Regions from separate parts of the Pantoea sp. X-Soil-ISGK-421 genome, predicted to be linked through region 3. Evidence: predicted binding sites of a transcription regulator. Region 3 holds the regulator's gene; each other region holds the start of a gene.

Region 1 (7,741 bases), 3.2 Mb from region 3:
ACCGGTGAACGCGTGCTGATTGCCGGTGGCGTGTAAAATTAATTTTCCACAGGCATAAAAAAGGGACGCATGAGCGTCCCTTTTTACTTTCAGCGTTTATCGCTTATGCGTCACGACGACGTGGTGCAGCAGCGCCATCTGGACGCGGACCACGACCACCGTCACGGCTGAAGCGTCCGCCTTCACGGCCACCTTCACGACGTTCGGTGAAACGACGTGGAGCGCCTTCGCCACGTGGTGCACCATCACGCGGAGCACCGCTACCACGACGCTCACCGCCGCCAGCAGGACGACGTTCGCTACGCTCGTGTACCGGCGCATCACCCATCAGCTGCATATTCATCGGCTTGTTCAGAATACGCGTACGCGTGAAGTGCTGCAGCACTTCGCCCGGCATGCCTTTCGGCAGCTCGATGGTTGAGTGGGTACCAAACAGCTTGATGTTACCAATGTAACGGCTGCTGATGTCGCCTTCGTTAGCGATCGCGCCAACAATGTGACGAACTTCAACACCATCATCACGGCCCACTTCAATGCGGTACAGCTGCATTTCGCCAACGTCACGACGTTCACGACGTGGACGATCGCCATCGCGGCTCTCACGACTTTCGCGTGGACCGCGAGAATCACGTGAATCGCGGCGCTCACCACGGTCAGGACGATCGCTGAATTCACGACGCGCTGGACGCGGTGCTTCTGGTGGCAGAATCAGTGGACGTTCGCCCTGAGCCATTTTCAGCAGTGCTGCGGCCAGAGTTTCGATATCCAGATCTTCGCCCGGCTGCATTTTGCTCAGCAGTGCGCGATATTGGTCCAGATCGCTGCTTTCCAGCTGCTGCTGTACTTTCGCTGCGAACTTAGCCAGACGACGCTCACCCAGCAGTTCTGCGTTCGGCAGCTCAACTTCTGGAATGGTCAGCTTCATGGTACGTTCGATGTTGCGCAGCAGACGACGCTCGCGGTTCTCAACGAACAGCAACGCACGACCAGCACGACCAGCACGGCCGGTACGACCGATACGGTGAACGTAAGACTCAGCATCCATTGGGATATCAAAGTTTACCACCAGGCTGATACGCTCAACGTCCAGACCACGTGCTGCAACGTCGGTAGCGATCAGGATGTCAAGACGACCATCTTTTAAACGCTCCAGCGTCTGCTCACGCAGTGCCTGGTTCATGTCGCCGTTCAATGCTGCGCTGTTATAACCGCTGCGCTCCAGCGCTTCGGCCACTTCCAGCGTGGCATTTTTGGTGCGCACGAAGATGATGGCTGCATCGAAATCTTCAGCTTCCAGGAAGCGAACCAGCGCGTCAGTTTTACGGCCGTAAGCGGTCCAGTAAGACTGAGAAATGTCTGGGCGCGTAGTCATGCTTGACTGAATGCGCACTTCCTGTGGATCTTTCATGAAACGCTTGGTAATGCGACGAATCGCTTCTGGCATGGTTGCGGAGAACAGCGCGGTCTGATGACCGTCTGGAATCTGCGCCATAATGGTTTCAACGTCTTCGATGAAGCCCATACGCAGCATTTCATCAGCTTCGTCCAGCACCAGACCACGCAGGTTAGACAGATCTAACGTGCCACGCTTCAGGTGATCCAGTAAACGACCTGGCGTACCTACAACAACTTGTGGTCCCTGACGCAGTGCGCGCAGCTGCACGTCATAACGTTGGCCGCCATACAGGGCTACAACGTTAATGCCACGCATGTGTTTAGAGAATTCAGTGACGGCTTCAGCAACCTGTACCGCCAATTCGCGGGTAGGTGCCAGCACCAAAATTTGCGGTGCTTTAACAGTAGGATCAATGTTGTTAAGCAGCGGCAATGAGAATGCCGCGGTTTTACCACTACCGGTCTGCGCCATACCCAACACATCACGGCCAGCCAGCAGGTGAGGAATACACTCAGCCTGGATTGGAGAAGGCTTTACGTAGCCCATACCGTTCAGTGATTCGAGGATGTCGGCGTTCAGGCCAAGGTCAGCAAAAGTGGTTTGAATTTCAGTAGTGGTTTGGATATCAGTCATGTAGTACACGTGCCTCTTAGATTGCGGCGGCCAGTCTACATAACTCGTCGTGAAAACTTTCAGTCATTTTCATCAAAAAGTGTGAACCGGCTCAAATTAGAAGTTTTGACGAACAGAAAAGCCCTCATCTCTGAAGATGATGACTTTACAGATATTCAGGCAATAAAAGTTCGTCAGCTATTGCTGGTCAGATTCTGATAAATCGTCTTGTGTCTGGCCGAGTTGCGCCAGTTCCAACAATGCGTATCGGTGCTCAACAAAGTTATTTACGTTGTTAGCCACCGCCAGTTTGAACAACGCTTTCGCGTCGTCCTTCTCCCCCAGACTTAGGTAGTACTTACCTAAATAGAAGTTGGTTTCACTGAGATGTTCAGCGAGCGAGGTGTTATCCGTTGCGTCCGCCCTGAGACGTTCCATCAATGTTTTTTCACTGATGTCGCCAAGGTAGAACTCGACAATATTCCATCCCCATTGGTCCCGGACCGCTTTGTCATGACGCTGTCTCAGCGTAACTTTTGCCTTGTCGGCATCCATATCGCTTTCAACGAGATAGAGCCAAAGGCTGCGGAAAGGATCGTTAGGATCGTCTTGATAAAACGCCAGCAGATCATCTTGCGCTAACTTGTATCGACCGCCGTAATAGAGGGCGATACCACGGTTTAAATGCGCATAGTTGTAAGTTGGATCAAGCTCAAGTACAGAATCAAACGCTTCATAGGCAGCATCAAAATTGCCTGCCTGCGTTAAGTATATACCAAGATAGTTAAATACCTCTGGCATATCTGGTCTTATAGACAGCGCTTGCGAAAAATCGTTCCGCGCTAATGCCCTCAGACCCAAACTATCATACAACACTCCGCGCTCATATAATAGCTGTGCGCGTTCATCATCGGTCAGGGCACGACTGGCAAGAATTTGTTCCATTCGCGCCAGGATCACCTCTTGCTGCAGTGTGGGCTGCAAAGGTACTGCCAGAACTTCGTTCTTACGCCAATTGGAGTTGCTGCATCCTGCCAGCGTGATAGCTGTCGCAACAAAACACCAGCGCAAAAAAGGCTTCATTTCCCACTCCCGAATACAAACATTGGGACGACCATCCTGTCATCCTCCTGCTGTGCACAAGGATTCCCGCCCTCGCGATGATCTAAACACCACTCCCCGCCAGGCAGGGAGTGGTTAATCGGTAAACGCTTACTCGGCGTCAGATGCATCAGATACAGCGGTAGCAACTTCTTCCGCTGGTTTCTGCTCTGTCGCTTCTTTGATGCTCAGGCGTACACGGCCCTGACGGTCCACTTCCATAACTTTCACTGGAACTTCCTGGCCCATCTGCAGATAGTCGGTCACTTTCTCTACGCGCTTGTCTGCGATCTGAGAGATGTGAACTAAACCTTCTTTACCGCCGCCGATTGCCACGAAGGCACCGAAATCAACGATACGTGTCACTTTACCCGAGTAAACGCGGCCAACTTCGATCTCAGCAGTGATCTCTTCGATACGACGAATGGCTTCTTTAGCTTTCAGGCTATCAGTTGCAGCGATCTTCACGGTGCCGTCATCTTCGATTTCGATGGTGGTGCCGGTTTCTTCAGTCAGTGCACGGATTACCGAGCCGCCTTTACCGATGACATCTTTGATCTTGTCTGAACTGATTTTAATGGTGTAGATACGCGGCGCGAACTCAGAAATTTCCTGACGCGGCGTGCTGATTGCTTGTTCCATCACGCTCAGGATGTGCAGACGCGCACCTTTCGCTTGATTCAGAGCAACCTGCATGATTTCGCGGGTGATGCCTTCGATTTTGATATCCATCTGCAGCGCAGTGATACCGTCGCGGCTACCAGCTACTTTGAAGTCCATATCGCCGAGGTGATCTTCGTCACCGAGGATGTCAGACAGAACCACAAAGTTGTCAGCTTCTTTAACCAGACCCATCGCAATACCGGCAACGGCTGCTTTGATCGGTACGCCAGCGTCCATCAGTGCCAGAGAAGCACCACATACGGAAGCCATTGAAGAAGAACCGTTAGATTCGGTGATTTCTGAAACCACACGAACGGTGTATGGGAAATCAGCTTGCTTAGGCATCACTGCCAGCACGCCACGCTTCGCCAGACGACCATGGCCAATCTCACGACGCTTTGGTGAGCCAACCATACCGGTTTCGCCTACACAGTACGGAGGGAAGTTGTAGTGGAACAGGAAGCTATCAGTACGCTCGCCCATCAACTCATCCAGATTCTGCGCATCACGTGCGGTACCCAGAGTTGCGGTAACCAGCGCCTGCGTCTCACCACGGGTAAACAGTGAAGAACCGTGCGTGCGTGGCAGTACGCCAGTGCGCACGTCCAGGCCACGAATCATATCTTTCTCACGGCCATCGATACGCGGTTCGCCACGGATAATACGGCTACGAACAACGCTCTTCTCAAGGTCATGAACGATGTCAGCGATATCACCAGCATCCAGCGTCTCATCTTCAGCCTGCAGAGCAGCGATGGTCGCGTCTTTTACAGCACCAACCTGAGTGTAACGCTCTTGCTTATCAGTAATGCGATAGGCATCGCTGATGCCCGCTTCTGCCAATGCAGTAACGCGTGCGATCAACGCATCGTTAGTTGGCAGTGGCTGCCAATCCCAACGTGGTTTACCGGCTTCGGCAACCAGCGCATTGATATTTTCGATAACGATCTGCTGCTGGTCGTGGCCATAAACCACGGCGCCCAGCATCTGCTCTTCAGTCAGGATGTCAGCTTCAGATTCCACCATCAGAACCGCGTTCTGGGTACCGGCAACAACCAGGTTCAGACGGGATTCGTTGATTTCATCGGCAGTTGGGTTCAGCACGTACTGATCGTTGATATAACCCACACGCGCAGCGCCGATTGGGCCATTGAACGGCAGACCAGACAGTGCCAGAGCAGCTGAAGCACCAATCATTGCAACGATATCTGGGTTAACCTGTGGGTTAACAGAAACCACGGTCGCAATCACCTGAACTTCGTTAATGAAGCCTTCCGGGAACAGTGGACGAACTGGACGGTCAATCAGACGTGAGATCAGGGTTTCGCCTTCGCTTGGACGGCCTTCACGACGGAAGAAGCTACCCGGGATACGACCAGCAGCGTAAGTACGCTCCTGATAGTTAACCGTCAGCGGGAAGAAATCCTGACCTGGTTTGGTTTTTTTCTGGCCAACAACGGTAACGAATACAGCAGTGTCATCCATGCTTACCATAACTGCAGCAGTAGCCTGGCGCGCCATCATGCCGGTTTCCAGCGTGACGGTATGCTGACCATATTGGAATTTGCGTACGATCGGGTTCAGCAAAATTTAAGTCCTTAAATTCAGGGGCGCAGCCCATTCTGGCGCGCCGGGGATTACCGATCTTTAGTTGCATCCTCGCGACTAATGACAACCTTAACCGCCCATGCGGTAAAGCCTCTCATTAGCCGCGCGAACCTCTGCAAGCAAAGATCACTCTCTGCAACAATACATGAGTTTGGTCCGGATTGCTGCGGATTGCTCGAAAAAAGGGGCCATAAAGGCCCCCTTTTCGCGAAACTCGCACAAATCTGATCGTCAGATGCGTTTTTTTGCATAGTGCATGCGCTACATCCTTGATCAGATTCTTCAGACTTAGCGACGCAGACCCAGGCTTTCGATCAGACCGGTATAGCGAGCAACGTCTTTACGCTTCAGGTAGTCCAGCAGCTTACGACGCTGAGATACCATACGCAGCAGACCGCGACGGCTGTGGTGATCTTTTTTGTGCTCAGAGAAGTGACCCTGCAGGTGGTTAATCTGAGCAGTCAGCAGAGCAACCTGAACTTCAGTTGAACCGCTGTCATTGGTACCACGACCGTATTTAGCAACGATCTCTGCTTTAGCTTCTACGCTTAGAGACATAATAAACTCCAGTAAAAAATGAATGTATGGGTGCCGATCTCTAATTCAGCAGCCCGCTTTAAAGCCGCGCCATTCTACTCTTCGCCTGATAGCAACGCAAATGCGCCGTTAGGTCAAATTCAAGAAGCTTGATTACGCGGGAAATTCTACCACCAGACGACGCGGCGCCACGCGACCATCGTCGGCAATTTCGGCCATACCAATAAATTTGTGCGCATTACCTTCGGTCACGCGCACCAATCCCTGCTCCGGCGCATCCGCAACCTGAACCGGCATCCCCTGTTTGAAATAAGCCGCCACCGCGGGTAGCAAATTCACAATCGGGAACTCTTCTGCCGGGCTATCCATCGGCAACAATAACGCATCGAGCGCACTATAATCCGGTGTTTCCGCCATGTTGACGGTGGCCGCGACTTCCTGCAGCTGCTCCAGCGTCACCATTCTTTCAATTGGATAACGGGCAACCTGCAGACGACGCAGCATAATGACGTGCGCACCACAGCCCAATCGCTCACCGAGATCGTCAATGATAGTTCGGATGTAAGTGCCTTTAGAGACGTGAATCTCCAGCTCCAGCTCATCACCTTCCCAGCGAATAAACTGCAGCTCGAATACTTTAATCGGGCGTGCTTCACGCGGCACGGTAACGCCTTCACGCGCGTACTCATACAGCTTGCGTCCCTGATATTTCAGCGCGGAGAACATGGTCGGCACCTGCAGGGTATCGCCACGAAAATAGTCCAGCGCCGCATCCAGTGCCGCCTGATCGAAAGTAATCGCACGCGTCTCAACAATATTGCCATCGGCATCTGAAGTATCGGTACGTTCGCCTAAGCGAGCAATGACGCGATAACGTTTGTCAGAATCGAGCAGATACTGTGAAAACTTGGTGGCTTCACCGAGGCATACCGGCAGCATGCCGGTCGCCAGAGGATCGAGGGCGCCGGTGTGGCCCGCTTTGTTCGCATTGAACAGACGTTTTACTTTCTGCAGCACATCATTGGAGGATGCGCCTTGATGCTTATCCAGCAGAAACACGCCGTGGACGTCGCGACCGCGACGACGAGGACGACTCATTAGTCCTCCTTGTCATCTTCCGCCGGGCTCTCGCCACGACGCTCAACATCGCTCTTAATGACGTTGCTGACGAGGTTCGACATACGCATACCTTCAATCAGCGAGTTGTCGTAAAAGAAGGTCAGCTCCGGCACGATACGCAAACGCATCGCTTTGCCTACCAGCGTGCGGATATAACCAGACGCTTCTTTCAGTGCCTTCAGGCCGTTTTGCACCGCTTCTTCATCTTTGTCATTCAAAAAGGTCACAAACACCTTGGCATAGGCGAGATCGCGGGACACTTCTACGCCCGAAACTGTCACCATCATACCCAGACGAGGATCTTTGATTTCGCGCTGCAGGATGATCGCAATCTCTTTCTGCAACTCCTGAGAAACGCGCTGTTGGCGGCCAAATTCTTTTGCCATTATTCTTTCTCCCAAATAATTCGGGAGGCCAGAGGCCTCCCAAATTGCAACACATCAAATGATGATCAATCGATGGTGCGTTTAATTTCAATCACTTCGAACACTTCGATCATATCGCCAACGCGAACGTCGTTGTAGTTCTTCACGCCGATACCACATTCCATGCCGTTACGAACTTCGTTGACGTCATCTTTGAAGCGGCGCAGAGATTCCAGCTCGCCTTCATAGATAACCACGTTGTCACGCAGTACACGGATTGGGTTGTGACGCTTGATGATACCTTCGGTGACCATACAACCCGCGATAGCACCAAACTTCG
Region 2 (7,741 bases), 900 kb from region 3:
GATTGGGCGATGCTGGGCCGCTTAGGCATGGTGCTGAATAACGCCACCGATGCCAGCCAGGCGTTTGAACATGCGCTGCAGCTGGCGCCAGACAATATCGAACTGCAGCAGGATTACGCCGAGGTGCTAACGCGCTCCAGCGATCCGCAGGATAATCGTCAGGCCAACGTATTGCTGAAAGAGCTGCTCAAACGCGATCACAGCGATGTGCGCACGCTGAGTCTGCTGGCGTTTAATGCTTTCGAACAGCAGCAGTACAATGAAGCAATGGGTGCCTGGCAGGTGATGTTGAAACTGTTACCGGCAGGCGATCGCCGCATCACCATGATCGAACGCAGTATTGAACAAGCGAAAACCGCCGCGGGACAGCAAAATAGCAACCTGGCATTGACGGTGAGTTTGACGCCACAGGCAGAAAAAATGTTACCGCAAGGCGGACTGTTGTATATTTCTGTGTCTGACGGTGTTTCACCGGTGCCTGTGGCTGTGAAGCGTTTACCGCTGAGCCACTTCCCGTTATCGCTTACGCTGGATGACAGCAATGCCATGATGCCCGATCGCCTGCTTTCGGCGCAGCATCAGGTGCAGGTCAGGGTGCGCATTTCGCGCGACGGCAGTGCCAATCCTCAGTCTGGCGACTGGTTTGGTTTAAGCGCGGTCACACCCTGGAATGGTCATCAGCAGCTGGCTGTGGAAATTAATCAACAGCAGCCCTGAAGCGATACCTTACTGTTCCGCACAGGGAGAGAAGAATGAATAACCGCCTGACCGGTTTGGCGTTAGCCAGTTTACTGTTGGTGGGTTGCGCCAGCTCAAAACCGGCCGACAATACGGAACCTGCGCAGCGCAGCGATCCGCTGGAAGGCTTTAACCGCACGATGTTTAACTTCAACTATAACGTGTTGGATCCGTATGTTCTGCGCCCGGTGGCGGTAGCCTGGCGTGATTATGTGCCGGTGCCGGCACGCAGCGGTATCAGCAATGTGCTCGGTAACCTTGAAGAGCCTGCCAGCATGGTCAACGCCATCCTGGTGGGTGAACCTCGCCAGGCCGGCGTCCACTTCACCCGCTTCTTCCTGAACACCGTGCTAGGGCTGGGTGGTTTTATCGACGTGGCGGGCAAAGCCAATCCGGAGCTGGCGCGTGAAGTGCCGCATCGTTTTGGTAGCACGCTGGGACGTTACGGCGTCGGTTACGGCCCGTATGTTGAATTACCGGCTTACGGTAGTTTCACTGTTCGTGAAGATGGCGGTGATTTCGTCGATACCCTCTATCCGGTTCTCAGCTGGTTGAGCTGGCCGATCTCGGTGGGTAAATGGACGCTGGAAGGTATTGAAACGCGTGCGCAATTGCTGGATTCCGATGCCATCCTGCGCCAGCAGCAAGATCCTTACGCCTTTATTCGTAATGCCTACTTCCAGCGGCATGACTTTATCGCCAACGGCGGTAAGCTGAAGCCGGAAGATAATCCGAATGCCAGTGCGATTCAGGATGATCTCAAGGATATCGATTCCCAATAAAAGAAAACGGCGACATAACAGTCGCCGTTTTTTTCACGTCTGGCAAGACATCAGAACTTATAGTTGAAGTTCGCGCCGTACAGCCAGGCTTTACCTTCTGAGTTAAAGGTATAGGGGCCTTCTTTGACGGTAACTTTTTGGCCATGCATGTAAGAAACACCCACGTCTACAGATGCATCTTCATTAAACGCGTATGACGCACCGGCGCTCAACCACAGGCGATCCTGATCCGGGATGGAGATAGAGCGCTTATCGGCCGGAACCGGGCTGTCATCAAAGGCGATACCGCTGCGGAAGGTCCAGTTATCGTCATAGAAGTACGTAGTACCCAACGCAATTCGATAGGCATCGTGGAAGCCTTCATCCTTGTAGAACAGCGTCTGGCCATTGCTGCCGGTGGCTTTAAGTTCCTGGAACTGACTCCAGCTGGTGTACGCCAGGCTATAGTGCACGGCCCATTGCGGCGCTACTTTATGCCAACCGGAAACTTCCCACATCTCAGGCAGATTTAAGGTCAGAGAACCCGGGATAGTGGTGCCGCTTGTGCCGTAAGGCAGACCTAAAGCAAGTGCCTGCGGCGTACCATTGAAGGCGGTGGGGATGTTGCTCTTATAGTCACCGTCAAAGTCCACTTTGACTTCTGAACGGTAGGTAAAGCCAAAGCGGTTGTCTTTATCCACTTCGTACAGGATGCCGGCGTTCCAGCCGTAGCTCCACTCATCACCTTTTAAATGCGCAATCTGGGTATCGGCGGGTAATCCAGCTACTGCACCTGCTTCACCGGCATAACGCTCAATTTTCGCTTTGGCGTAGACCGCATCAAATCCGATACCGAAACTGAAGTGTTCATTCAGTCGATAAGCCGTGCTGACATTAAAATTACCGGTCATCAGGTCGGTTTTGCCGCCGTAACCGCCCGCGGTATAACCATCATTAAATTCGGTTGCCAGACCATAATTCGAGGTGGCTGAAGCGCCAATCCACCATTGATCGTTAATCGGCTGTACATAGTGGATATTGGGAATCCACTGGTTTGGGGCAATATTTTTTGAATCAAGGCTGCGACCAGATGGGCTCTGACCGCTGATATCCACTTCAGGATCAATATACACCGCGCCGATGGAGAAAGAGGGGCGATCCATTAACGCCATGGTTGCCGGGTTGCGGCTGGCAGAGGCGGCGGTATCACCCATCGCACCCTCACCGGAATAAGCACGACCTAAACCAATTGCTGAGAATTCATTAAGTTGAAAGCCCGCGGCGTAAACATGAGAACAGACGAGCGTTACTGCAGCTGCCACAGCTGACTTTGCAAACAGGTTTTTATGGTTCATGACCACAACCTCATCTAGATTTATTATTTAACGTTGTTACGTCGCGTAACAAAGAGCGGCGAATTGTAGGGACTGATGGCAAAACCACATATCAGACCAGTGCGACGAGTATAGGTCCGACCTGTGTATTTGTTGCAATAATGTTTTTGAGATATTTCCAATTTGATTGATAAAATCAGATCTGCTTAACAAAATCTTAGCGGTTCACTGACGACAGCGCTTTCAATTTTGTTCTGGATCAATTTTTAGTGTGATATTCGTCACTTAGCGGCGTGATCGTGGATGTGAAAACGCAGCAGGCGTACACTTTGCGGCAGAAAATGATCCGATCATGTTGAATTTATCGTCAGGAGAAAACCATGACTGATGCCATTAAAAAGTGTAGTGCTAACGAAACGGCGGCCTGTTGCTGTGTAGATGTGGGTACCGTTATGGATAACACCGATTGCACCGCAAGCTGGTCTGGTGTATTTGCCGATCGTCATGCGGCGGATGCGATGCTGGCGCATTTGACTGAACGCGCGCGTCAGGTGGAATCCGATCCTTGCGAAATTCGCGCGGATTTTGCCAATGAAGGCGACGCTGTGCGCCTGACTATCGACTTCACCTTTGCCTGCCAGGCTGAAACCCTGATTTTCCAGCTCGGCTTACGTTAATCCCGCCGCTGCCGAACTCCCTTCGGCAGCGTTAACTCTTTTTCGTGTATTCCCTCGCACTTTTTTCCTCTGGTTATTGGCTACTTAGCAACACTTAGTTAACACTGATGATCAGGTCAGACCTGTTTGGCAATGATGCCCCGGTCGAAAATTACAGGTGATTGCAATGAGCAAAGCGCAGCCGCTGCTGACGCGTCAGGGCGAACGTATCGCCATAACCCACGGATTACGAACCCCTTTTGCCCGTCAAGCGACCGATTTTCACGGCATTCCCGCACTGGAGTTGGGCCGCATGGTGATCAGCGAACTGATGGCGCGCAGCGAATTACCGGTCGACGTCATCGACCAACTGGTGTTTGGTCAGGTGGTACAGATGCCGGAAGCGCCCAACATTGCGCGTGAAATTGTCCTGAGCAGCGGACTAAGCGTGCATACCGATGCGTACAGCGTGAGTCGCGCCTGCGCCACCAGCTTTCAGGCGGTGGCAAACGTGGCGGAAAGCCTGATGGCAGGCACCATTGATGCCGGTATTGCGGGCGGCGCGGACTCATCGTCAGTGCTGCCGATTGGCGTCAGTAAAACCCTGGCGCGTGCGCTGGTGGATCTGAATAAAGCCCGCAGCTTCAGCCAAAAACTCAGCATCCTGCGTCGTTTACGCCCCCGCGATCTGATGCCGGTGCCACCGGCAGTCGCGGAGTATTCCACCGGGTTGCGCATGGGCGATACCGCCGAGCAGATGGCGAAAAGTCACGGCATCACACGTGAGCAGCAAGACGGGTTAGCGCTGCGTTCGCACCAGCATGCTGCGCGCGCCTGGCAGTCGGGCGTACTAACGCAGGAAGTCATGCCAGCGTTTGTCCCGCCGTGGAAAGCACCTATCGAGCAGGACAACAATATCCGCTTCAACGCCAGCGCTGCCGATTACGCTAAACTGCGTCCGGCATTTGATCGCCGCCACGGTTCAGTGACCGCCGCCAACAGCACGCCGCTGACCGATGGCGCCGCGGCAGTGATCCTGATGCGCGAAGGGCGCGCGCGTGAGCTTGGCATTCAACCTTTGGGCTATCTGCGTAGCTACGCTTTTACCGCGATTGATGTCTGGCAGGACATGCTGTTGGGTCCCGCTTACGCCTCGCCGCTGGCACTGGATCGCGCCGGCATCACGCTTAACGATCTGACGCTGATTGATATGCATGAAGCCTTTGCCGCACAGACCTTAGCGAACTTAAAAATGTTCCGCGATGAACGTTTTGCGCGCGAGGTGTTAAATCGTCCTCATGCGCTGGGCGAAGTCAATGAAGAACGCTTTAACGTGCTCGGCGGATCGATTGCTTATGGACATCCGTTTGCCGCCACCGGCGCACGCATGATCACGCAAACGTTGCAGGAACTGCGGCGGCGCGGCGGCGGTTTAGGATTGGTCACCGCCTGCGCGGCGGGAGGCCTGGGCACGGCAATGGTTCTGGAGGCCGAATAATGAGCGAATCTGCCTTTCATTTACATATGCGTCTCGACCATGTTGGTGTGATCACCCTCGACGTACCGGGCGAGAAGATGAACACGTTGAAGGCCGAGTTTGTGCCGCAGATTAAAGCGGTGCTGGATCAAGCGCGCAGCCATAAGGATTTGGTCGGATTAGTGTTGATCTCCGGTAAACCGGACAACTTTGTTGCCGGAGCAGATATCAGCATGATCGCCAACTGCAAAACGGCGCAAGAAGCGGAGGCGCTGGCAAAACAGGGACAAGAGGTGATGGCGATGATTGCTGCGCTGCCGTTTCCTGTCGTGGCAGCGATTCACGGTGCCTGTCTTGGCGGCGGTCTGGAACTGGCGCTGGCCTGTGATGCTCGCATCTGTTCGTTGGATGACAAAACGCGTCTCGGTTTGCCGGAGGTACAACTCGGTCTGCTGCCGGGGTCCGGCGGTACGCAACGGTTGCCGCGCCTGATTGGCGTGCAGCAGGCGCTGCCGCTGATCCTCACCGGTAAACAGCTGCGTGCTAAGCAGGCGCTCAAGCTCGGGATTGTGGATGACGCGGTGCCGCAATCGATTCTGCTGGAAACGGCGATAGCACGTGTACATAAAGGAAAAGGCGCACGCCGGGAGCTATCGCGCCGCGATCGTTTACTGCAGGGGCCGATTGCGCGTCAGGTGCTGTTTTCGCTGGCGCGGCGTCAAACCCACAGCAAAACCCAGGGTAACTATCCTGCGGCCGAGCGTATTCTTGACGTGGTGCGCATGGGTCTGGAGCAGGGCAGCAGCGCCGGGCACGAAGCGGAAGCGCGCGCCTTTGGCCAATTGGCGATGACACCAGAATCGGCGGCGTTGCGCAGCCTGTTCTTCGCCTCAACCGCTTTAAAGAAAGAGGCGATGGCCAGTGTTGAGCCGCAAGCGCTGAAGCAGATTGGCGTGCTCGGCGGCGGGTTGATGGGTGGCGGCATCGCCAGCGTCACCGCGCTGAAAGCCGGTTTGCCGGTGCGCATTAAAGACATCAATCTCAACGGCGTGAATCATGCGCTGCAATACAGCTGGGATCTCCTGAGCAACAAGGTGAAGCGGCGCCAGCTAAAGGCGGCCGAACGTCAGCAACAGATGGCGCGCATCAGCGGCGGCATCGATTATCAAGGGTTTAGTCAGCGCGATCTGGTGATTGAAGCGGTATTTGAGGATCTGGCGCTCAAGCAGCAGATGGTCAACGAAATCGAAAGCCATTGCCAGCCGCATACCATTTTCGCCTCCAATACCTCGTCACTGCCGATTGCGGAGATTGCCGCTAACGCGCAGCGACCGGAAAATATTATCGGGCTGCACTACTTCAGCCCGGTGGACAAAATGCCGTTGGTGGAGGTCATTCCTCATGCCAATACCTCGGCGCAAACGCTGGCGAATACGGTGCAGTTGGCACGTCAGCAGGGCAAAACTGCAGTTGTCGTGGCGGATCGTCCCGGCTTTTACGTTAACCGCATTCTCGCGCCTTATATAAATGAAGCGATGCACTGCTTGCAGGAAGGTGAGCCGATTGAGCATATCGATCGCGCTTTAGTGAAATTCGGTTTCCCGGTTGGACCGCTGCAGCTGCTTGACGAAGTGGGAATTGATGTCGGTAGCAAAATCAGCCCGATTCTCGAACAGGCTTACGGTTCACGTTTCAGTGCACCCCCAGCCGCGAACGCAATTCTGGCCGACGGTAGAAAAGGGCGCAAAAACCACCAAGGTTTCTATCTTTATCATCGCTCGCGCTGGCCGGGCAGGCGTAAAGCTGATGCGTCCCTCTACACGTTGTTGAACATCAAACCGCAGGCGAAGCAGAGTGAAGCGCAGATCGCCGAGCGCTGCGTGTTGATGATGCTGAACGAAGCGGCACGCTGCCTGGATGAAGCGGTAATCCGCAGCGCGCGTGATGGTGATATCGCGGCGGTATTTGGCATCGGTTTCCCACCGTTCCTTGGCGGTCCGTTTCGCTATATGGATCAGCGAGGCATTGGCGATATCGTCAACGCATTAAGGTCATTAATGCAGCAGCACGGCGATCGTTTTACGCCGAGTGAGGCGCTGATCGCAATGTCAGAAGAGCAAACGAATTTTTACACTTAAGCACAATCGTGAATAGGCACAGAGATTCAGCGGGTTAGTCAGAGAGCCGCGCAGCGGTAAGCGCGGCACCATTCTGAGATTTGCTTATTTAATAAACAACCGGTTGACTATACTCAAGCCATTGGGGTAAAACACACCGTTCATTCGCAGAATGAAGCGTCTGGTGCTGTGGTACCGGGCGATATCGACAAACAACAGCGGTGCTTTATGCAAGTTTTTATCATGCGTCATGGCGACGCAGCTCTGGAAGCAGCGAGTGATTCTGTTCGACCTCTCACACTCTGTGGCTGTGATGAATCGAGAGCGATGGCGAGTTGGCTCAACGGCAAAACGCCAGATATCGATCGGGTATTAGTCAGTCCCTATCTGCGTGCCGAGCAAACGCTCGCAACGGTGCGCGAAACCTTGAAGCTGCCGGAAGGGCAGGATGTGTTACCGGAACTCACGCCGGGCGGCGATCCGGGCATGGTGGCTTGTTATCTGCAGGCGCTGGCACAAAAAGGGATCAAGTCGGCGCTGGTGATTTCGCATCTGCCGCTGGTGGGATATCTGGTGTCTGAACTCTGCCCGCAGGAAGCGCCGCCGATGTTCGCGACTTCAGCAATAGCCTGCGTGAACTTTGATGCAGATGCCTGCG
Region 3 (7,741 bases):
CCTGTGCGATTGCCGAAACCGCGTTGGATATCATCAACACGCCGCAAGTGCTGGCAGGTGTAGAAGCACGTCGTCAGCAATTTGTTGAAGCGCTGCAAGCCATCGACAGCAAATTCGCTATCTTTAGCGAGATTCGCGGCAAAGGTCTGCTGATGGGGGCCGCGCTGAAGCCGCAGTTTGCCAGCAAAGCGCGTGACATTCTCAACGCTTGCGCAGCGGAAGGGCTGATGATTCTCACTGCGGGCACCGATGTGATTCGTTTTGTGCCGTCACTGGTGATTGAACCTACCGATATCGCCGAAGGCATGACGCGTTTCGCCCGCGCGATTGAAAAGGTACTGGCCGCTTAATCCGCTTTAGGACGTAACACCTTGAGCCAGCGACCATGATGCGGTCGCTGGCTCCACGCCAGTGAAGAGATGGTGTGCATGACGTTAAGGTGCTGCAAGATCCGCTTCACATGCTGTTCGACAATCGTCACCGGCCCTTCATTAAGATTCTCCGGCGCCTCCAGAATATTACTGTCGTTGCCCGGCCCGTCATATGCCAGCCGCTGCTGACAACGCTGCAGCGCGATTTCACAGGATTGCAGATAACGTTCTGCCAGCTTCGCCGTCAACATGGTGTGTTCGCGCGCCAGGATCGTCATGGCGTTAATATGCTCGACAATGAACTGACTGTGCGTTACCCACATGCGCATATCTTTTAGATATTGCAGGTTAAAGCCCGGCTCGCTCGATGCCTGGTTCAATGAGTTGAACAGCGCATTGTGCGCCTGATTAACCTTCATGCGCTGATAAGCCAGTTTCTCGGGCGACTGTTCCGGTCCCAGCAACAGTCGCAAGGCATCCTGATACGCTTCCAGCGCATCGTGTGCGTTCTTGCGCAGCAGCCCGCTTTGCCACTGCGGCCACAACCAAATCATCCCGGCGAAGGCAATCAAACAGCCCATCAGGGTATCCATCATGCGTGGCAGTAAAAATTGCGCGCCGTTAAGTGACAGCAGCTGCAGCGAATACACTGCGGTGACGGTGAAGCCAATCATCGACCAGCCATAATATTTCCGCGTGATCAGATAACTTGCCAGCGTGATCCCCAGCATAAACAGCAGCGTGATCGATTCCGGCACCGCCAGCTGTAGCGAGGCGGCAGCGATCAGCAAACCCGCAAAGGTGCCCAGCGCACGGTGCTGAATACGCACGCGTGTCGCGCTGTAGCCGTTCTGGCTGACGAACATGATGGTCATCAGAATCCAGTAAGGTTTGGGAATGTTGAAGAACAGCGCCAACGCGCTGCCAAACATCAGCATCACGGCGAAACGAGCGGCGGTGCGTAACGCGGAAGATTTGAACGACAGATAACTGCGCAACGCCGGCAACAGCGGCAAACGGCGCTGGCGATCGGCCATCAGGTCACGTGTGTAGAGTGGCTTCTGCGTGCGCAACACGCGGGCGATGCGACTGAAGTGATACAGGCAGAAGTTGCCGACCGGATTATCCGGATGCTGGCGCGCAATTTTCTCCAGCGCGCCGAGCTGTTTCTCCATGTGAAAACGATCGGGTAATTGATGGTAGAGGATCGCATCGGCCAGCACGCGCAGCCGGGCTGAGATGATTTTGGCGTTCCAGCGAATCACCGCTTCGGCGTGGCTCTCCTCCACGAGCTTTTGCACCTCTTCGGGCTGATGCAAACTCACCGAGATGTGTTCCTGTAAATCCAGCGCCACCTGAAAAGCGCGTGTCAGACGTTTGTGGCTGTTATCACGGCTGGCCGACAACATGTGCATTTGCTGGTAGCAGGTCGTGATGAGATCGACCGCCTTTTGCTGGCGTGCCAGCAGGGGGGGCAGCGCTTTTTCCGGATCGGTCAACTGCGTCAGTAAGGTGTATTTGGCATCGCAATAATCGGCCAGCTCACGGAACAGCAGGCTAAGCGATTCGCGCATCGGCTGCTCTTTCCACAGCCAGAACCAGAACCAGTTGAACAAGCCGTACCACAGCGTGCCGCCTATGTAGAGCAGCGGCGGCACCCACATCGGCATGCGTCCCACTAAACTGAGCGTAAAGATGGCGGCGATTAACGTCGCGGGGAGCAGGCGCGCATGCAGTGGGCCGATTTCACCGGTCACGCCAATCAGCAGCGGCAGCGCCAGCAAAATCAGCGGCAGCGGAATTTGGTACGCGGTGAGGATTTGCATCAGGAAACTGCCGGTGGCAAACAGCGAACCCCCTACAATCAGGCGTTTGAAGAAGCGTTTGTGCGGCGTATCCAGCCCCGCCATATTGCAACAGGCAGGCACTAACGAGAACAGCAGACCTTTTTGCAGATCGCCAAACAGCCAGCCGAGAGCCACAGGCAGGCACAGCACCAGCGTTTGCCGCAGCGCATAGTTAACTTCAGGATGATAGATGATTCGGCGCCACATCAGCTCATCGCAAATAGAAACGGCGCGATGTTGCCATCACGCCGTGGGTGAGAAGAAATTAGCGGGTGCCGTAAACGACGATGGTTTTACCGTGTGCGGAGATCAGATTCTGATCTTCCAGCATTTTCAGGATACGACCCACGGTTTCGCGTGAGCAGCCCACGATCTGACCAATCTCCTGACGGGTGATTTTGATTTGCATCCCGTCCGGGTGAGTCATCGCATCTGGCTGTTTGGCCAGATTTAGCAGCGTTTGCGCGATACGTCCGGTCACATCGAGGAAGGCAAGGTTGCCCACTTTCTCAGATGTCACTTGCAGACGACGCGCCATTTGCGACGAAAGTCGCATTAAAATATCCGGGTTTACCTGAATCAGCTGACGGAATTTTTTGTATGAAATTTCAGCCACTTCGCAGGCAGACTTCGCACGCACCCAAGCACTGCGTTCCTGGCCTTCTTCGAAAAGACCGAGTTCGCCGATAAAATCTCCCTGATTGAGATAGGAGAGAATCATCTCTTTGCCTTCTTCATCTTTAATCAGTACCGCTACGGAACCTTTCACGATGTAGTACAGCGTTTCCGCTTTCTCACCCTGATGGATGAGCGTGCTTTTGGATGGATATTTGTGAATATGGCAATGGGACAGGAACCATTCGAGTGTAGGGTCTGTTTGCGGTTTGCCGAGAACCATTCGCTATTATCCTCTGTTGTAATCGTGCCCAAAATACAGGGGGCATTTTTCCCTGTCAGGCGGTTTAATCGTCGAGCGTTTCCAGTAAAGGAAAAATTATTCCGGGTGGACTCTTAAGCTACGCTTTTGATTCTTCCCGCCTTCGTCTGTAATGACGAAAATATTTTCAGCACTGTTTGTAGCACAGCTTTAGCGAGCTGTCTTGTGTTGTCTCGCTTCAGCAGAAGGGGGATTACTCTGGATTGCTGTTTGTCAGGTGAAAGCGTACTCTGGCGGCAAAACCGCCTCTTCAGGAGAAAGAATAATGCAGGCACGAGTGAAATGGGTGGAAGGTTTGACCTTTCTCGGAGAATCCTCATCCGGCCATCAGGTATTAATGGACGGTAATTCCGGTGATAAAGCGCCAAGTCCAATGGAGATGGTGCTGATGGCGGCGGGCGGTTGTAGCGCTATTGATGTGGTGTCGATCCTGCAAAAAGGGCGCAGCGATGTCGCCGATTGCGAAGTGAAACTCACTTCAGAACGTCGGGAAGAAGCGCCACGTATTTTTACCCACATCAATCTCCACTTCATCGTCAGCGGCAAAGCGTTGAGCGACAAGGCGGTTTCACGCGCTGTTGATTTGTCAGCGGAAAAATATTGCTCGGTGGCGATCATGCTGGGCAAAGGCGTGGAAATTACGCATAGCTACGAAGTGATCGCGCTTTAATGCTGGCAGGTGCGCATTAATGCGCACCCTACAAAACGCTCTCATTTCGTAGGGTCGCCATTCATGGCGACCAATGACACTCACTCAATCCGCTTCCCTTCAATGAGTCGCTGCACCAGCGGTAGCATAATCAGCTCCATCGCCAGTCCCATTTTTCCGCCCGGCACCACCAGCGTATTGATGTGGGAGATAAACGATCCCTGAATCATCGACAGGAGATAGGGGAACGCGATGCCTTCCAGACCGCGGAAATGAATCACTACGAAACTTTCGTCGAGCGACGGAATTTCGCGTGCCGCAAATGGGTTGGACGTATCAACGGTTGGCACACGCTGGAAGTTAATGTGGGTGCGTGAGAACTGTGGCGTGATGAAGTTGATGTAATCCTCCATCGAACGCACCACCGAATCCATCACCGCCTCACGCGAATGACCGCGCTCGCCCGTGTCGCGCACCAGCTTCTGAATCCACTCAAGATTAACAATCGGGACTACGCCAACCAGCAAATCGACATGCTCTGCGACATTTTGCTGCTGCGTGACCACGCCGCCGTGCAAGCCTTCATAGAACAGCACATCAGTGTTCTCCGGCAGCGGTTGCCAGGGGGTGAAAGTGCCCGGCACCTGATTCCACGGCACGGCTTCGTCGTATGTGTGCAAATATTTACGCGATTCGCCCAAACCGGTTTGGCCGTAATGCCTGAACGTCTGCTCAAGCAAGCCGAAGTCGTTGGCTTCCGGGCCGAAGTAACTGATATGGCGACCCAGATCGCGCGCCTTGCGGATCGCCATGTCCATTTCCGGACGCGTGAAGCGATGGAAACTGTCGCCTTCTACTTCCGCTGCATGCAAATTCAGCTGCTGGAAAATCTTACGGAAGGCAAGGCTGGTGGTAGTGGTTCCGGCGCCGCTGGAACCGGTAACGGCAATAATTGGATGCCTGGCTGACATAACAGAGCTCCCTGTGAGGTCCGGCGATGAGCATTGTTACCACGAATTGCCGCGGGGTGCATCAGCCGCGGAATTCACCTTTTGGCATGATATTGATGGATTCATGCAGTTCCGACCACACCAGCACCACATCGCCACGCTCCAGCTGGCGGCGCACGTCGGCAACTTTTTGCAGTAAACTGCGTTCCTGCTCGCCATAATCAGTACCTTCGCGTAACACAAAGGTTTCAATCAGGTTTTCCAGCGTGTCCGCTTCGAGTTCTTGCCAGGGAATAATCACAATTACACATCCAGATACGTTGAGAGCCAATCGGGTACGCGCTGTTCCAGCCACATTTTCGGTTTAAGCAAGGTGCCGCCGACAAAGCCAACGTGGCCGCCTTGCTGCGTCAGTTGATACTGAATCGATGCTGAAAGCTGGTCAGGTTGCGGAATAACCGCATCGGTCATAAAGGGATCGTCTTGCGCATGAATAATCAGCAGCGGTTTACGCACGCCGGTCAGCAGCGGCATCGCGCTGGCACGTTGATAATAGTCGTTCGCGTCAATAAAACCGTGCGCACGTGCGGTTATCGCATCATCAAATTCGCGTAAGCGGCGAAAAGCGCGCAGTTGGGCGAGATCGACCGGCAACGTGCCGGGCCAGGCGTGTAATTTACGCGTGGCGTTTTTCTTCAGCCGCGTCAGCAAATAGTGCTGATAGAAACGCGAGAAGCCGACATCCAGTTTGGTGCTGCATGGCTCGAGCGCCAGCGGCGCCGAGATGGCAATGGCCGCATCAATCGGTACATCGTGACCTTGCTGACCCAGCAGGCAAGCGAGCATGTTGCCGCCCAGGGATACGCCGACGGCGGCGGTTGGCACGGTGCCCCATTCGCGCTGCAGCCAGTTAAGAAAGTAGGTTGCGTCTTCGGTTTCACCGGAGTGATAGATGCGCTTTAAGCGGTTCGGTTCGCCGCTGCAGCCGCGGAAGTGCATTACCACCGCCAGCCAGCCACGCGCTTGACACGCCTGCATCAGGCCGTGCGCGTAGGGACTGCGAAAGCTGCCTTCCAGACCGTGAAACATCACCATGCGCGGCTTATGACGCGCCTGCGCCGGGTCTTCACTCCACGCTAAATCAACAAAATCGCCGTCCGGCAGGTCAAGACGCTGCCAGTGCGGACGTAAGGTAACGCGGCGACGTAGAATGCGCGGCAGCAGCGTTTGCAGATGCGCGTTAGTGAATCCGCGCAGTGGTTTAAAGCGCTCGCCGCTGGGGCGATCAAAATAGCTTGGGTAAAGGCTTGTCTGATGCATAAGTCGCTGATAGCTTCGATGGGTTGTTCGCTTTACTGGGTGAGGAGCACCCGAATATACATGGAACTGAGTCTTTTTTTATCAATGTTAGGTTTTCTCTGGGTCGCGGCCATCACGCCCGGGCCCAATAATATGTTACTTACGGCCTCGGGTGCTAATTTTGGCTTCCTGCGCACCCTTCCGCTGCTCATTGGTATCATGATCGGCATGCAAGTCATGTTGCTGATGGTGGCATTTGGCATTGGCGGTCTTATCCTGCTTTATCCTTCACTGCATCTGATCCTGAAAATTGCCGGTAGCCTTTATCTCCTGTGGCTGGCGTGGAAAATCGCCACCGCCGAGTATGAAAAGCTGGAAACCGATGAGGTTACGGTGAAGCAAATGCCGTTCTGGCAAGGCGGTTTGCTGCAGCTGATCAACCCGAAAGCCTGGCTGATGGCGCTGGGTGCGGTGGCGAGCTTTAGCCTGGCAGGCAGCGAATATCTGCATTCGGTGGTGGCGATCAGCATCGGCATGGCGCTGGTGAACGTGGTCTCTGGCGTGATTTGGATGGGCTTTGGCTCGCTGATTGGACGTCTGCTGCGCAGCCCACGCGCGTGGAAAATCTTCAATCTGGCGATGGGTTTACTCACTGCCGCGTGCGTGTTGCTGATTTGGCGCTGAGTTAACTGGAAGCGCGTTCTACGCGCTTCCACGGCAACACTTCCTGCACCACCGGTGAGTTCGGCTGCCGGATGCGCTGCAGCAGCAATTGCACGCTGCGTGCCCCCATGTGATTCATTGGCTGCTCAATGGTCGTCAGCGGCGGATTCAGGCTGCTGGTAAAGTTGATACCATCAAATCCCACCACCGCTAAATCCTCTGGTACGCGTAACCCCGCTTCCAACGCTGCGTGGATGACGCCGACAGCCAATACATCAGAGACCGCAAACACGGCATCAGGACGTTCCGGCTGCGACAGCAGTTCACGTAATGCCGCGCTGCCCGCTTCGCAGGTGATATTCTCGGCGTAGGCCACGCCTCCCCACGTAAGATCCAACTGCTCCAACGCCGCGCGATAACCTTCTTCACGCTGATGAGAGTAGAGGTAGCGCATATCGCAGTTCACGAGTGCAATACGGCGGCGGCCTTTCCCCGCCAGATAACGCACGGTTTCGAAAGCCGCTTCTTTATTATCAATCGTCACGCTGGACGCTTCGATCGATGGATCGTATTCCGCGCACTGCACCCAAGGCGCATCGCCAATCAGCGCTTTCAGCTCCTGCAAACAGCCGGCCGCGTCCATGGTGATCACGCCATCCACCACCTTGCCGGTGAGCAGCGCAATATAGGCCGCTTCGCGTCGCAGCTGTGATCCTGAGTTGCACAACAGAATGTGGTAACCCTGCGCTTCCGCTTCCGCCTCAATGCCTTGAACCACACGCGAGCAGAAGGGATTGGTAATGTCGGGGATCAACACTAACAACATATGGCTTTGCGCGGTGCGCAACTGGCGCGCCAGCAAATTGGGCTGATAGTCGCAGATGTCGATGGCTGCCAGCACTTTGGCACGCGTATCCGGGCGCACGCCGGGATTTTGGTTCAAAACCCGTGAAACAGTGGCTTTTGACACGCCAGCCAGGTGCGCGACTTTTTCAATCGACATGTATTTAGGACCGCAAGTGAAA

Evidence for each region. The regulator CRP, encoded in region 3, controls carbon source genes, mostly activating them, when cyclic AMP is high. The targets are predictions, from matches to a motif close to ATGTGANNNNNNTCACAT.
Region 1: the regulator CRP is predicted to act here: its motif matches at 2,109-2,126, upstream of yrbN (protein YrbN).
Region 2: the regulator CRP is predicted to act here: its motif matches at 3,103-3,120, upstream of AC6I8K_RS13145 (YfcZ/YiiS family protein).

What each region holds. Positions count from the first base shown of each region.
Region 1 is NZ_AP035979.1:567,663-575,403, reverse strand. It holds gene AC6I8K_RS02565 (SDR family NAD(P)-dependent oxidoreductase) at 1-36, shown strand, start outside; gene AC6I8K_RS02560 (DEAD/DEAH family ATP-dependent RNA helicase) at 104-2,029, opposite strand; gene yrbN (protein YrbN) at 2,046-2,102, opposite strand; gene nlpI (lipoprotein NlpI) at 2,207-3,091, opposite strand; gene pnp (polyribonucleotide nucleotidyltransferase) at 3,221-5,359, opposite strand; gene rpsO (30S ribosomal protein S15) at 5,669-5,938, opposite strand; gene truB (tRNA pseudouridine(55) synthase TruB) at 6,071-7,015, opposite strand; gene rbfA (30S ribosome-binding factor RbfA) at 7,015-7,422, opposite strand; gene infB (translation initiation factor IF-2) at 7,488-7,741, opposite strand, start outside.
Region 2 is NZ_AP035979.1:2,829,475-2,837,215, reverse strand. It holds gene ccmI (c-type cytochrome biogenesis protein CcmI) at 1-717, shown strand, start outside; gene mlaA (phospholipid-binding lipoprotein MlaA) at 753-1,520, shown strand; gene fadL (long-chain fatty acid transporter FadL) at 1,571-2,854, opposite strand; gene AC6I8K_RS13145 (YfcZ/YiiS family protein) at 3,214-3,510, shown strand; gene fadI (acetyl-CoA C-acyltransferase FadI) at 3,677-4,987, shown strand; gene fadJ (fatty acid oxidation complex subunit alpha FadJ) at 4,987-7,104, shown strand; gene sixA (phosphohistidine phosphatase SixA) at 7,312-7,741, shown strand, end outside.
Region 3 is NZ_AP035979.1:3,729,154-3,736,894, reverse strand. It holds gene argD (bifunctional acetylornithine/succinyldiaminopimelate transaminase) at 1-350, shown strand, start outside; gene AC6I8K_RS17325 (YccS/YhfK family putative transporter) at 347-2,425, opposite strand; gene crp (cAMP-activated global transcriptional regulator CRP) at 2,484-3,116, opposite strand; gene AC6I8K_RS17315 (OsmC family protein) at 3,421-3,825, shown strand; gene AC6I8K_RS17310 (phosphoribulokinase) at 3,906-4,775, opposite strand; gene AC6I8K_RS17305 (YheU family protein) at 4,837-5,055, opposite strand; gene AC6I8K_RS17300 (hydrolase) at 5,058-6,074, opposite strand; gene AC6I8K_RS17295 (LysE family translocator) at 6,135-6,737, shown strand; gene AC6I8K_RS17290 (LacI family DNA-binding transcriptional regulator) at 6,739-7,719, opposite strand.